Regions from separate parts of the Dermacoccus sp. BD5 genome, predicted to be linked through region 1. Evidence: predicted binding sites of a transcription regulator. Region 1 holds the regulator's gene; the other holds the start of a gene.

Region 1 (5,915 bases):
TGGCCCCATCGCAGCGTCTCGGGGCGGCGCGCGCCGTCGTGCAGGTCAACGGCGCCCCGGACGTCGTCGGCGCTCCGCCCTGGGTGGTGACGACACTCGAACCTGTTCGGGCCGGGCTCGTCGGCGCCTCGTCGCAGTTGCCGGACGACCCCGCCGGCCTGTTGCCCGCGCTCGTCGTGGGCGACACGGCCCATCTACCGGACGACCTGACGGACGCGATGAACGCCACCGGCATGTCGCACCTCAACGCCGTGAGCGGTTCGAACGTGACGGTCGTCCTCGTCGCGACGATGTGGTTGTTGGGGTGGTCGCGCACGTCACGTCGGGTGCGGGTGGCCCTGGCTCTCGTCGCGCTCGCCGCGTACGTCGTCCTGTGCCGACCCGAACCGAGCGTGGTGCGCGCGGCCGCGATGGGTGCGGTGGGAGTGCTCGGCACGTCGTGGGGACGCGAACGCGCCGCCTGCCCGGCGCTCGCGGCAGCCATCGTCGGATTGTTGGTGTGGGATCCGTGGCTGGCAGTCAGCGTCGGCTTCGCCTTGTCGGCGCTGGCGACGCTCGGGCTCGTTCTGTTCGCGCGACGCTGGTCGCAGGCCCTGCTCACGAAGCTCGGTTCGCGGCGCGGCCGGTTCGTCGACGGGATGGTCGAGATCACCTGCGTCCCGCTCGCCGCGCAGGCGCTGTGCCTGCCGGTGCTCGTCGCCCTCAATTCGTCGGTGTCATGGATCTCGATCCCCGCGAACGTCGCGGCCGAGCCGTTCGTCGCGCCGGCGACGCTCGGCGGCATGATCGTGTCGACCGTCGCCGTCATCGCTCCGACGCTCGCGGGGTGGCTCGTGTGGTTGCCGGGGCTGCCCACCTGGGTGATCTGCGCAGTGGCCCGCCTCGCCGACGCCGTCCCCGGCGGCTCGGTGCCCTGGCTGCCGGGGCTGGCCGGAGTCGTGCTCGCCATTGTCGTCGTGGTCGTGCTCCTGTGCGCGTGGCGGGCCATCGTCTTCACCGGTCGCTTCGGCCTCGTTGCGCTCGGGGTCGCGGGGGCGCTCATGGCGGCTGTGATCGCGCCGTTGCCGGGGGAGTCGGCCGCACCGCCCGCGTGGGTCTACGCGCAGTGCGCGGTGGGTCAGGGGGATGCCGCGCTCGTGCGCACCGGGGCGACGCGCGCCGTCATGATCGACGTGGGGCCTGCCGACGGCCATCCCGCGCAATGCCTCGAGCGTCACGGCATCACGACGCTCGACGCCGTCATCCTCACCCACTTCCACGCCGACCACGTGGGCGGACTGGCTGAGGTCTTGCGTGCTTCCGACGCTCCGGTGGCGGTCCTCGGAACATGGGTCATGGAGGGCGCTCAGGAGAGCGAGGGACTCAAAGGCCGCGGTGCAGCGGCGTCGTCACGATCGCGCGGCGAGCAGGGCGCGCTGGGTTCGGTGCAAGCAGCGCTCGAACAGCCTCGGGCTTCGCTCGGGGCGCTCGCACCGGGACAACGCCTCGTCATCGGCGAGGTGACGATCGAGGTGCTGTGGCCGCGCCGCGTCATGACGGAGGGGTCGGTGCAGAACAACGCCTCACTCGTGCTCGACGTATCGGCGCCCGCGTATCACGCGCTCATGCTGGGCGATTGCGAACGTGAGGCGCAGGCCGCGGTGATCGAACAGGTGCGTCAGAGCGCCCGGCGACGCGCGTTCGACCTCGTCAAGGTGGCGCACCACGGTAGCTCCAACCAGAACGAGCGCCTCTACGAGGCGGCGGCCGCGCGTCAGGCCGTGATCGGGGTGGGCGCCGGCAACGACTACGGCCACCCGACGAAGAAGACGCTCGAACTGTTGGCCCGGCACGACGCGCGGGTGTGGCGTACTGACACGCAGGGTGACGTGGACGCCCTCGCGACGGGTGGCTCGATCAGCCTGCAGGCTCAGCGATGAGCGTGCTGCGCGCTGGGCACCCGTGCTGCCGCGTCGGCGAGGGCTTCAAGGGTGGCGGTGACGGCGGGGACCCGCTGCAGGTCGGGTGTCGTCACGGCGAACACGCAGCGCCGGCTCGACGGCAGCAGCGGCAACGTCACGACGTCCGGATGCGACGTGGAGCGCAGGATCAGCTCGGGGATGAGCGCGACGCCGAGGCCCTCCGCGACGAGGCCGAGAACGGTGACATAGTCCTCCGTCTCGAACGCGACGTCGGGCGCGTAACCGGCGCCCTGGGCGAGGCTGACGAGGTGGCCACGGCAGCGGGGGCACCCCGCGATCCATGAGGCGTCGCTGAGCTCCTCCATGCGGACGCCCTCGGCTGCGGCGAGGGGGTGATCGCGCGGGACGGCGAGACGCACGTCGTCGTGCAGGAGCCCGCGGGTGAGGAACGGGTCCAGGTCCTCGCCTGCGGGGAGCGGGTCCGCGTCGTCGTACGTGAACGCCACGGCGACGTCGCAGTCGCCGGCACGCAGGCTCGCCAGGGATTCCGGGGGTTCGGCCTCGGCGAAGCTGACCTTGACGTCTGGGAACCGCTCCTTGACGAGTGCGAGGGCGCGCGGGACGAGCGTTGACGATGCCGACGGGAACGCCATGAGGCGCACCCGCCCGGCGCGCAGCCCCGCGATGGCGGCGACCTCACCCTCGGCGGCCTCGAGGGCACTGAGGACGGGCGTCGCCGTACGCGCCAGCACCTGCCCGGCCTCCGTCAGCCGGACCGAGCGGCCGAGGCGCTCGACGAGAGCCGTCCCGGTCTTCTCCTCGAGACGGCGCACCATCTGCGACACGGCCGGCTGAGAATAGCCGAGAGCGGCAGCGGCGGCGGTGAAGCTGCCCTCGTCGCTGATCGCCTTCATGACGCGGAGCCCGGCTGCATCGATCATGCACCAAGAATAACGTGCTCTTATCCATTGTTGAGACAATCGAACGCAGACCTATGGGAGGGGCAGGATGATGAGCGGCGTCGCGGAACTGACCGATTTCGTGCGCGCGGGAGGGCTCTTCGTCCTCACCGGCGCCGGCATCTCGACCGAATCCGGCATCCCGGACTACCGGCGCCCCGACGGCACGCGCCGCACGGTTCCCATGACATACCAACAGTTCCTCGCCACCCACGAGGCGCGTCAACGGTACTGGGCGCGCAGTGCCGTCGGCTGGGAGATCTTCGACGCGGCGGAACCCAACGTCGGGCACGTCGCGCTGGCGCGACTGCAGGGTGGCGGCCTCGTCGATCACCTCGTGACGCAGAACGTCGACGGCCTTCATGCGCGTGCCGGTGCCCGCGACGTCACCGAGCTGCATGGGTCGCTCGAGCACGTCGTCTGCGTCGCGTGCGGGACGCGGGAAGGGCGCCGTGGCTTCCAGGTACGCCTGCGCGAACTCAACCCCCAGCTGCCGACGCAGGCGCGCCTGCTCGCCGACGGCGACGCGGACGTCGCGGCCGAGCTGGAGCGCGGTGTCATCGTGCCCGCGTGCCTGCGCTGCACGGCCACGACGGTCAAGCCGGACGTCGTCATGTTCGGTGAGTCCGTCGCTCCTGAGGTCGTGGAGGCGCAGATGCGGGCAGTGGAACGCTGCCGGGGCGTGCTCGTGCTCGGCAGTTCGCTCAAGGTGATGTCAGGTTACCGGTTCGTGCTCGCCGCCCTCAAGCAGCAGAAGCCGGTCGCCCTCGTCGGGCTCGGCGCGATGCGTGGCGAGGAGCGGGTCGACCTCGTCGTGCGCGAACCCCTCGGCCCGACCCTCACCGCCGTGTGCGACGCGCTGAGGCTCGACCTGGCGCCGTCCTGACGTCTCGGCGTCGAACGTCGGGGCGCAGAAGGGGCTGAGAGTCGAGCTGAAACCACACGCTGGAGCGACCCGCGCGGCGCGGCCAGCGCCTCAGATGCTGCGCAGGACGGCCGTGACCTTGCCCATGATGCTCGCGTGGTCGCCGTCGATCGGGGAGTAGGCCTCGTTCGCGGGCATGAGCCACGTCTTGCCCTCGCTGCGGCGCAACGTCTTGACCGTGGCCTCCGAGTCGAGCAGTGCCGCGACGATCTCCCCATTGGCGGCGTCGGCCTGGCGTCGCACGACGACCCAGTCGCCCTCGCAGATGGCCGCATCGATCATCGAGTCGCCGACGACGCGCAGCAGGAACAGCTCGCCGTCACCGACGATCTGACGCGGTAGCGGGAAAACGTCCTCGACGGCCTGCTCGGCGAGGATCGGGCCACCGGCCGCGATGCGGCCGACGACCGGCACGTATGACGGCGTGGGTCGCTCGTCGCCCGAGCCCGTCTCGTCGTGCTGCGACTCGGATAGCGCAGACACGGCGTTGCCGCGGTAGCCGCGGGTCGCCGCACCCGAGTCGGGGGAGACGACCTCCATGGCGCGCGGGCGGTTCGGGTCGCGGCGCAGGTATCCCTTGCGCTCAAGCGCGGCGAGCTGATGGGCCACCGAACTCGGGCTCGTCAGACCGACGGCCTCGCCGATCTCACGCAGGCTCGGGGGGTAGCCGCGCTCGTCGACGGAACGTCGGATCACGGTGAGCACCTTGTGCTGGCGTGGCGTCAGCTTGCCCGGCGTGCGCTCCTGCATCGAATGAACGTCACCCATGGTGTGACCCCTCCTGTTCCTCGTCGCACGTCGGTGGTCGCGGTGGCGACACGTGCACCCTCCGGCGGGACGGAAATGCCCGCCATGACGGGGTTGTCGGTGCGCGGTGCTTGTGTATCTGACATCACCCACAGTACGCGGTGTCGCACACAGTTTTCAAAAATGTGTACGAAGAAATCCGTGCGCGCCGTTCGAAAGCACGTTCGGGTGTCGTACAGTTGTTCTATCGCACGCGTGTTCGATCGGTCCCTCCGGGCTGACCGGGTCGCGTGAGGAAGCCACACCGGTGACGGTGTGGCGGCGCCTCGGAGGTGTCCCGAGAGAAGGAGTGGTTTCGATGGTTGCTTCGAGTACTGCAGTTCGACGTGAGCCCGTGCTGGGTTCGGGTGTCGACGTGCGCCGCGTGGCGCGGGTCGACGCTGCGGCATCCCGCTCGCACCTCCACCTCGTGCCCACGGGTGGCGCGGTGCAGGTCGTCACGAACTCTCAGAGCGTTCGTTTCGCCCGTCGTCGCTTCACGGCCGTGTGCGTGGCTCTCGTCGTCGTGGCGGGTGCCATCCTCGCGGGCCGGGCGATGGCGAGCGGTGTCGACGGTACGCAGCGCCACGAGGTCACCGTTCGCGCGGGGGAGACGCTTTCGCAGATCGCAGCGCGTGAGATGCCGGGCGTGCGCAACGACCAGGCGGTCGTCGCGATCGAGCACGAGAGCAACCTCGGCTCGTCGCAGGTGCAGGCCGGCCAGAAGGTGATCATCCCCGCACCGTGAAGTGTGACGATCGCCATCGTCGGCTTCGAGGGTTCGAGGGGGCGTGAGTCGCCCCCCCCCCCCCGGCTGGCGCAGGATTCCGCGGCGCACGAGTGGCGGGGGTCGTCGCGAGGTTGCGCAGGGCGATTAGACGCGGCCTCGGTGCTGTTGCGCGTCGGGTCTCAGGGGCCTAATATCTCTACATGTGGGGCCTTGGCCCCCGCTTCCCCCTAGATGTTGATTCTCCTTCGCTGATGTGCATCTGCGCTCTGAGGCCGGAATCCCGGGGTGGAGCGCCGTCGTCCCGAGTGTTCCCAGCCCCGTCGGAAGGTTTGACGTGCACTGTCCGTTCTGCCGCAACACCGACTCCCGAGTCGTCGATTCGCGCTCGAGCGAGGACGGCACCTGCATCAAGCGGCGCCGTCAGTGCCCGAACTGCGGCAAGCGGTTCTCGACGATGGAGACCGCGAGTCTCACGGTCGTCAAGCGTTCCGGGGTCAGCGAGCCGTTCTCGCGCGACAAGGTGATGTCCGGGGTTCGCAAGGCGTGCCAGGGCCGCCCGGTCACCGACGACCAGTTGGCCGTTCTCGCCCAGCAGGTGGAGGAGTCCATCCGCT
Region 2 (5,915 bases), 100 kb from region 1:
TCGGTGCCGTGACGATGGCTCGAGCCCTGCTCGGGTGAGGTCGAGATGACGCGGCCAGCCGGGACGGAGTCGGAATCAGCCAGCGTGACGCGCGTGTCGAATCCGGCGGAACGGAGGGTCGAAATGGCCTCACCCTGAGGTCGAGCGTTTACCTCGGGGATGTCGGTCGACGTCAGCGGCCCCACCGTCAGGGCGAGCGCGAGGCCGCCGGCGGCGATCGCCGTCACGGCTGCGGCGACCCACGGCCAGCGACGACGACGGCGCGGGCCGCCCGCGGGTGTCGCGCCGAGCGTCTGGGTGGTCGTCGCCGGGATGACGTGCGTGTGGGCAGGGCGCAGCGCCGCGTTCCGGCCTTCGTCAGCACCCTGTGGGCCGGTCGGGGCACCGGTCGGCCTGCCGCCGTCCTGGCCGGTGGCTGGGATGGCACCAGGAGCGATCGTGCCCTCGACGCGATAGGCGTCCGGCGAGGCGGCCGGCACATCGAGCTGGGCGGTTGGCGCGGTGACGTGGGCGGCCGGCGGGGCGGGGTGCCCCAGGGCCTCGGGCGTCAGCCGGGCGCGCGCGGCGTGTAGTTCGTGGGCGGAGGCGGTGGCGTCGGCCGGACGATCGGCGGGCATCTTGCTCGTCGCGCGGGTGAACCAGGCGTCGAGGGGGGCCAGGGACGCGTCAGCGCTCGAGGGTGGATGCGGCGCTTCGTGGACGTGGCGGTAGGCGACCTGGACCGGGGAGTCGCCGTCGAACGAGCGACGCCCCGTCAACATCTCGGCTAGGACGAGGGCGGAGGCGTAGACGTCGCCGCGCGGACCGGAGTGGCCGAATCGGGCGGGTTCCACCTGCTCGGGCGCGAGGTAGGAGGCGGTGCCGATGAGCATCTCGTTGTCGGCGCTCACGGACGAGCGCGCCGACGAGACGGCGCGCGCCAGACCGAAATCGGCGATCTTCACGACCCCGCGCGAGCTGATGAGGATGTTCTCGGGCTTGATGTCGCGGTGGACGAGGCCCGCGTGATGGGCGGCGCCGAGCCCGTCGAGCACCTGCTCGAACAGTGCGAGCAGCTCGCCGGTGGGGCGTCCGCCACGGTTGATGACGTCGCGCATCGTGACGCCGTCGACGAGTTCCATCGCGAGGAACACGACGTCACCGTCGCGCCCCTGGTCGTGGACGGCGACGACGTGCGGGTGGCTGAGCCGTGCGGCGGCGCGCGCCTCGCGCTGGAAGCGGGTGACGAAGGCGGGGTCGCGTGCGAGGTCGGCGCGCAGCACCTTGAACGCGACGTCGCGCTCGAGGCGTGTGTCGTGCGCGACGTAGACGCGCCCCATCCCGCCGTCGGCCAGGTGGCTTCTCACCTGATAGCGGCGTTCGATCAGCTGCCCGATGAGGGGGTCGGCTTGGATCGGCTCCACGAGCGCAGTCTAGGCGGCTCCGCGTGTGCGTCGGCTGTGCACGCCCGCGTCAGGAGAAGCGTTTCATGTGGGTATTGACGCTCGCGACGTACCGGCGGGTGTCGGGGTACAAGCCGTGCGCGCGCACTGCTCCAAGACCTTGGTAGTAGGCGGCGATGGCCTCGTTCTGATCGTGCGCGTGCTCGGTGAGGAAGCGCAGCGTCACGACGCCGGCGGTGATGTTGTCCTGCGTGTCGAGCAGGTCGAGGTGGCGATGCACGATGGAGCCGGCCCACTGCCCGGTCGTGGGCATGACCTGCATCGTGCCGAGGGCGTCGCAGACCGAGACGGCGCTCTGCCGGTGACCCGATTCCTGCCAGCCGATCGCGAGGGCGAGCTTCGGGCTGACGCCGTAGCGCTTCGCGGTCGAGGTGATCATCGCGCGGATCTGCGCCTGCCCGGGCAGGTCGGCCGCGGCGAGCTGTCGGCGGTGGCGGTCACCGGAGGCGACGAGGGACGCCGGATAGCCGCGCGCCGCCGCTGTCCCGGCGTAGCGGACGACGTGCTTCGGCTTCGGGGCGTGCGTCGAGGGGCCCGGGTGCGGCGTGGCTGCGGGTTTCGTCGCCGCACGGGTGGGCTTCGTCGCCGGGTGGGGTGACGGCGTGTGCGCGGCGGAGGTAGCGACGGGGACGCGCAGCGTCGTGCCGGGGAGCAGGCGGCGCAGCTCGATGCCGGGATTCGCCTTGACGATGGCGGCGACGCTGGAGTGCATGCGTCGCGCGATGCCGTAGACGGTGTCGCCGGCGCGCACGTGCGTCGTCGTCATCTTGCGCACCGGCTTCTTCGCGGCGTTCGCGCGGTGTGACGTCGGCGTCTCGGCGTGTGACTGCGGGCCGCGCAGCTGGTGGTGCACGGGCTGGGCGGCGCTGTGGACGGCTACGGGCAGGGCGAGAAGGGCGGGCATGCCTGCCACGCTAGGTCGCGGCTGTGACGTTTTGGTGGAGGCGCGCTCGACGTGCGCCGACGGGACAGTCTCTGGCACCCTGTGAGGGTGAATGACGCAACCACCCCTGATCTCGAGACCCTCGTCGGCGACTGGCTGACCGTGCCCGACCTCGCCGAGGAGCTCGGCATGTCGCTGCGCCAGGTGCGTCAGATGATCGCCGACCGCGAGATCATCGCGAGCCGCGTCGGGGAGCGCAACGTCGTCGCGGTGCCGGCCGCCTTCATCCAGGGCGGCGGCGTGCTCGCCTCGCTCATGGGCACCGTCACGGTGCTCAACGACGGCGGGTTCGACGACGACGAGGCCATCCGCTGGCTGTGCACGCCGGACGAGACCCTCCCGATCGACGGGGCACCGATCGACATGCTGCGCGCGGGCCGCAAGGCCGAGGTGCGCAAGCGCGCCATGGAGGACGCGTTCTGATCGCGAGCTGCCGCGTCAGAACGTGCGGGCCGTCGTCGACTCGATGAACGCCTCCAGCGCGGCGTAGGCGTCGGCAGGCACCTGGCTGCGCACGCCGTCCAACGCCGCGCGGGCCCGCTGAGCGCCCTCGGCGATGCGCGCTTCGACGGCGTCGACGGCCCCTGATTCGCGAGCGAGCACACGGATGCGTTCTACCTCGTCCTCGCGCAGGTCGTCGTGGCCGAAACGCTCGGCGAAGAACGTGCCGACCTCCGGCTCGTCACCGGCGGCGTCGAGCAGGTGCGCGACGAGGACGGTGCGCTTGCCCTCGCGCAGGTCGTCGCCGGCGGGCTTGCCCGTCTGGGCCGGGTCGCCGAAGACGCCGAGCAGGTCGTCACGCAGCTGGTAGGCCTCACCGAGCGCGAGACCGTACTGCGACAGGGCCTGCGTGACGTCGGGGGAGGCGCCCGCGCTCGCCGCACCGATGAGCAGGGGGTGCTCCATCGTGTACTTGGCGCTCTTGAAACGGATGACGCGCAGCGCACGCTCGATGCGCTCGGGCGTGCCCATCGTCGCCCAGGGCGTCGAGGCCTCGAGGACGTCGAGGAACTGACCGCCCATGAGCTGCGTGCGCATGAGGTCGAAGACGGCGCGGCCGCGCGCGACCTCGTCGGCGGGCAGGCCGCTCGTCGCGTACATCTCGTCGGCCCACGTCAGGCACAGGTCGCCGGCCAGGATGGCGCCGGCCTCGCCGAAGCGGTCGGCGTCCCCGTCGAGACCGCGGCTGCGGTGCGCGGCGGCCATCGCCCGGTGCGCGGCGGGCATGCCGCGTCGGGTGTCGCTCGCGTCCATGACGTCGTCGTGCAGCAACGCGGCGGCCTGGAACAGCTCCATCGACGCGGCGCAGCGCACGAGGGCGTCGCTGTCGGCTCCACCGGCGGCGCGGTAACCCCAGTACAGGAACGACGCACGCACACGCTTGCCTCCGCGCAGGAGGGTGGCGACAGCGTCGAGCATGAGGTCGGTCTGGCCGCCGAGGGGGGCGAGGACGTCGCGCTGATGGCTCACCTCGGCATCGAGGGTCTCCTGCAGTCGTTCGAGCAGGCGCGGCGCATCGAGAGAGTCGGGCACGGTGCGTTTCCTTTTCCAGATCGGCTACCCGTGAGCCTACGCGTAGCGGCGTGGGAACCGCGACCTGACGGGGTTGTCAGACGTCGGTCGTACATTCTTCTCATCGAACAGAAGTTCGATTTTTCGTGGGGAGGGCTCTGCCCCCCACCGATGAGGAGGTCGTGTGATGCGCGAGTACGACGACGTCGTCGCCATGGGGGTCGACGCGTGCGGCAGGCCCGTGGTCTTCGAGTGGCGCGGGCGTCGCTATCGGGTGACGCAGGTGCTCGACACCTGGCGTGAACGGGTGCCGTGGTGGCGTGATCCGGCCCGTCCCACGACACCTGACGAGCAGGGCGCCCCTGACGTCCAGCGCCGGCTCGAGCAACGCACCTGGCGTGTCGAGGCTACGGCCGGGCGCCGCGCCTCGAGCGGGGTCTTCCACCTCGTGCACGACGGTGAGCGCTGGTCGCTGCGCGCCCTCACCGACTGAGCTCATCGACTGAACCGCCCGTTCCCGCCCCATCGACGAAGGAAGTGCCCCATGGCGACCCTGACCACAGCCCCGACCACGTCGACGTCGGCCACCTCGACGAACGACGTCCCCGCCGTCTGCTCCACCGATCTGCTCGACCTCGTCGCGCGTTCCCACGACACCCTCGTCGAGGCCTGCACCGTCTCGACGAGTTCGCAGCGCTACGTCGCGGCGCATCTCGCAGCGCTGCGCGCCGCTGCTGGGTTGCTCGCGTGGAAGGCGCCGCGCAGCCTCAGCTCCAAGCCGCGCAGTGCGTGGGTGACGCTCGCCCAGCACGCGCCCGAGCTGGGTGAATGGGCGGCGTTCTTCACCGAGAGCGGGCGCCGCAGCCGCGCCGTGAGCGCAGGCATCCTCGTGCCCGCCGCACGAGAGGCCGACGATCTCGTGCGGCAGGCCGAGACGTTCCTGCAGATCGTCCTCGAGCACGCCGGTCTCCCGCCGCTCGCGCCGGTCGGTTCGCGCATGACCCCGGTCCAGGTGAGGTGAGCCATGCAGTTCACGCACCTTCGGGTCGCCTCGTCGTACTCGCTGCAGTACGGCACGACCCCACCCGCGACACTCGTCGCCCGCGCCGCCGAGCTCGGGTACGGACGCCTCGCGCTCACCGACCGCGACGGTCTGTACGGCAGCGTCAAGTTCGTCGAGGCGTGCACCGCCGCAGGCCTCGAGCCGATCCTCGGCGTCGACCTCGCGCTGGCGCCCGAGCGCGTGCTGCGGGCGCGTACCCCCGCCAAGGGTGGCCCGGCGCGGGACGAGCGGAGCCCGCGCGTCACCGTCCTCGCCCGCGGTGCGGCGTCGGGGCTCGCGCCGGGGCTGGGGTGGGCCCAGCTGTGCCGTCTCGTCACCGACGCTCATCTGAGCGGTGAGCGCGGCGCGCCCGCCACGAGTCTCGACCGGGTGGCCGCGCACGTCACGCACGAGAGCGAACCGAATCAGCCGGCACTCACGGTGCTCCTCGGCCCGGATTCGGACGTCGGGCAGGCACTCCTGCGCGGTCGTCACGCCGAGGCCGAGGCCCTGGTGCGTCGCTGGCGAACCGCTCTCCCGCACGGCGCGCTCGCCCTCGAGGTGGCCTGCCACGACGGCCCGCCCGAGGTGATGGCCAGTCGGCGTCACGCGACGAACCTGTGGCGCCTCGCCAGTCGGTGCGGCGTGCCCGCCGTGCTGAGCGGCTGGGTGCGCCATGGTGAGGTCGACGAGGCGATCACTGCCGACCTCCTCGACGCGGCGCGTCGTGGGGTGGCGCTCGACCTGCGTCACCTGGATCGCACGAGCGTTCAGGGCCATCTGCGCCCTGAGGCGCAGATGCTGACGCAGGCCGAGGCGCTCGCTGAAGGGCTGGGTGATCTCGGCGCCGCGCTCGAGCTCGTCGGGGCGAGCGACCGGCTGGCGCAGGCGTGCGTCCAGCACCCGTTCCGCGACATCGGCATCGGGGCGGTGCACCTGCCCGAGGTCGAGGTGCTGGGCCTGACGGGCACCGACC

Evidence for each region. Region 1 encodes LexA, which represses DNA repair genes until DNA is damaged. Its sites were predicted from a motif close to TCGAACANNTGTTCGA; they were not measured.
Region 2: the regulator LexA is predicted to act here: its motif matches at 4,022-4,037, upstream of NQ706_RS00405 (DUF6504 family protein).

What each region holds. Positions count from the first base shown of each region.
Region 1 is NZ_JANJER010000001.1:193,848-199,762, reverse strand. It holds gene NQ706_RS00835 (ComEC/Rec2 family competence protein) at 1-1,919, shown strand, start outside; gene NQ706_RS00830 (LysR family transcriptional regulator) at 1,910-2,842, opposite strand; gene NQ706_RS00825 (Sir2 family NAD-dependent protein deacetylase) at 2,913-3,746, shown strand; gene lexA (transcriptional repressor LexA) at 3,837-4,553, opposite strand; gene NQ706_RS00815 (LysM peptidoglycan-binding domain-containing protein) at 4,891-5,319, shown strand; gene nrdR (transcriptional regulator NrdR) at 5,636-5,915, shown strand, end outside.
Region 2 is NZ_JANJER010000001.1:93,668-99,582, reverse strand. It holds gene pknB (Stk1 family PASTA domain-containing Ser/Thr kinase) at 1-1,403, opposite strand, end outside; gene NQ706_RS00420 (transglycosylase SLT domain-containing protein) at 1,453-2,346, opposite strand; gene NQ706_RS00415 (Rv2175c family DNA-binding protein) at 2,434-2,808, shown strand; gene NQ706_RS00410 (polyprenyl synthetase family protein) at 2,824-3,918, opposite strand; gene NQ706_RS00405 (DUF6504 family protein) at 4,085-4,390, shown strand; gene NQ706_RS00400 (SAV_6107 family HEPN domain-containing protein) at 4,442-4,918, shown strand; gene NQ706_RS00395 (DNA polymerase III subunit alpha) at 4,922-5,915, shown strand, end outside.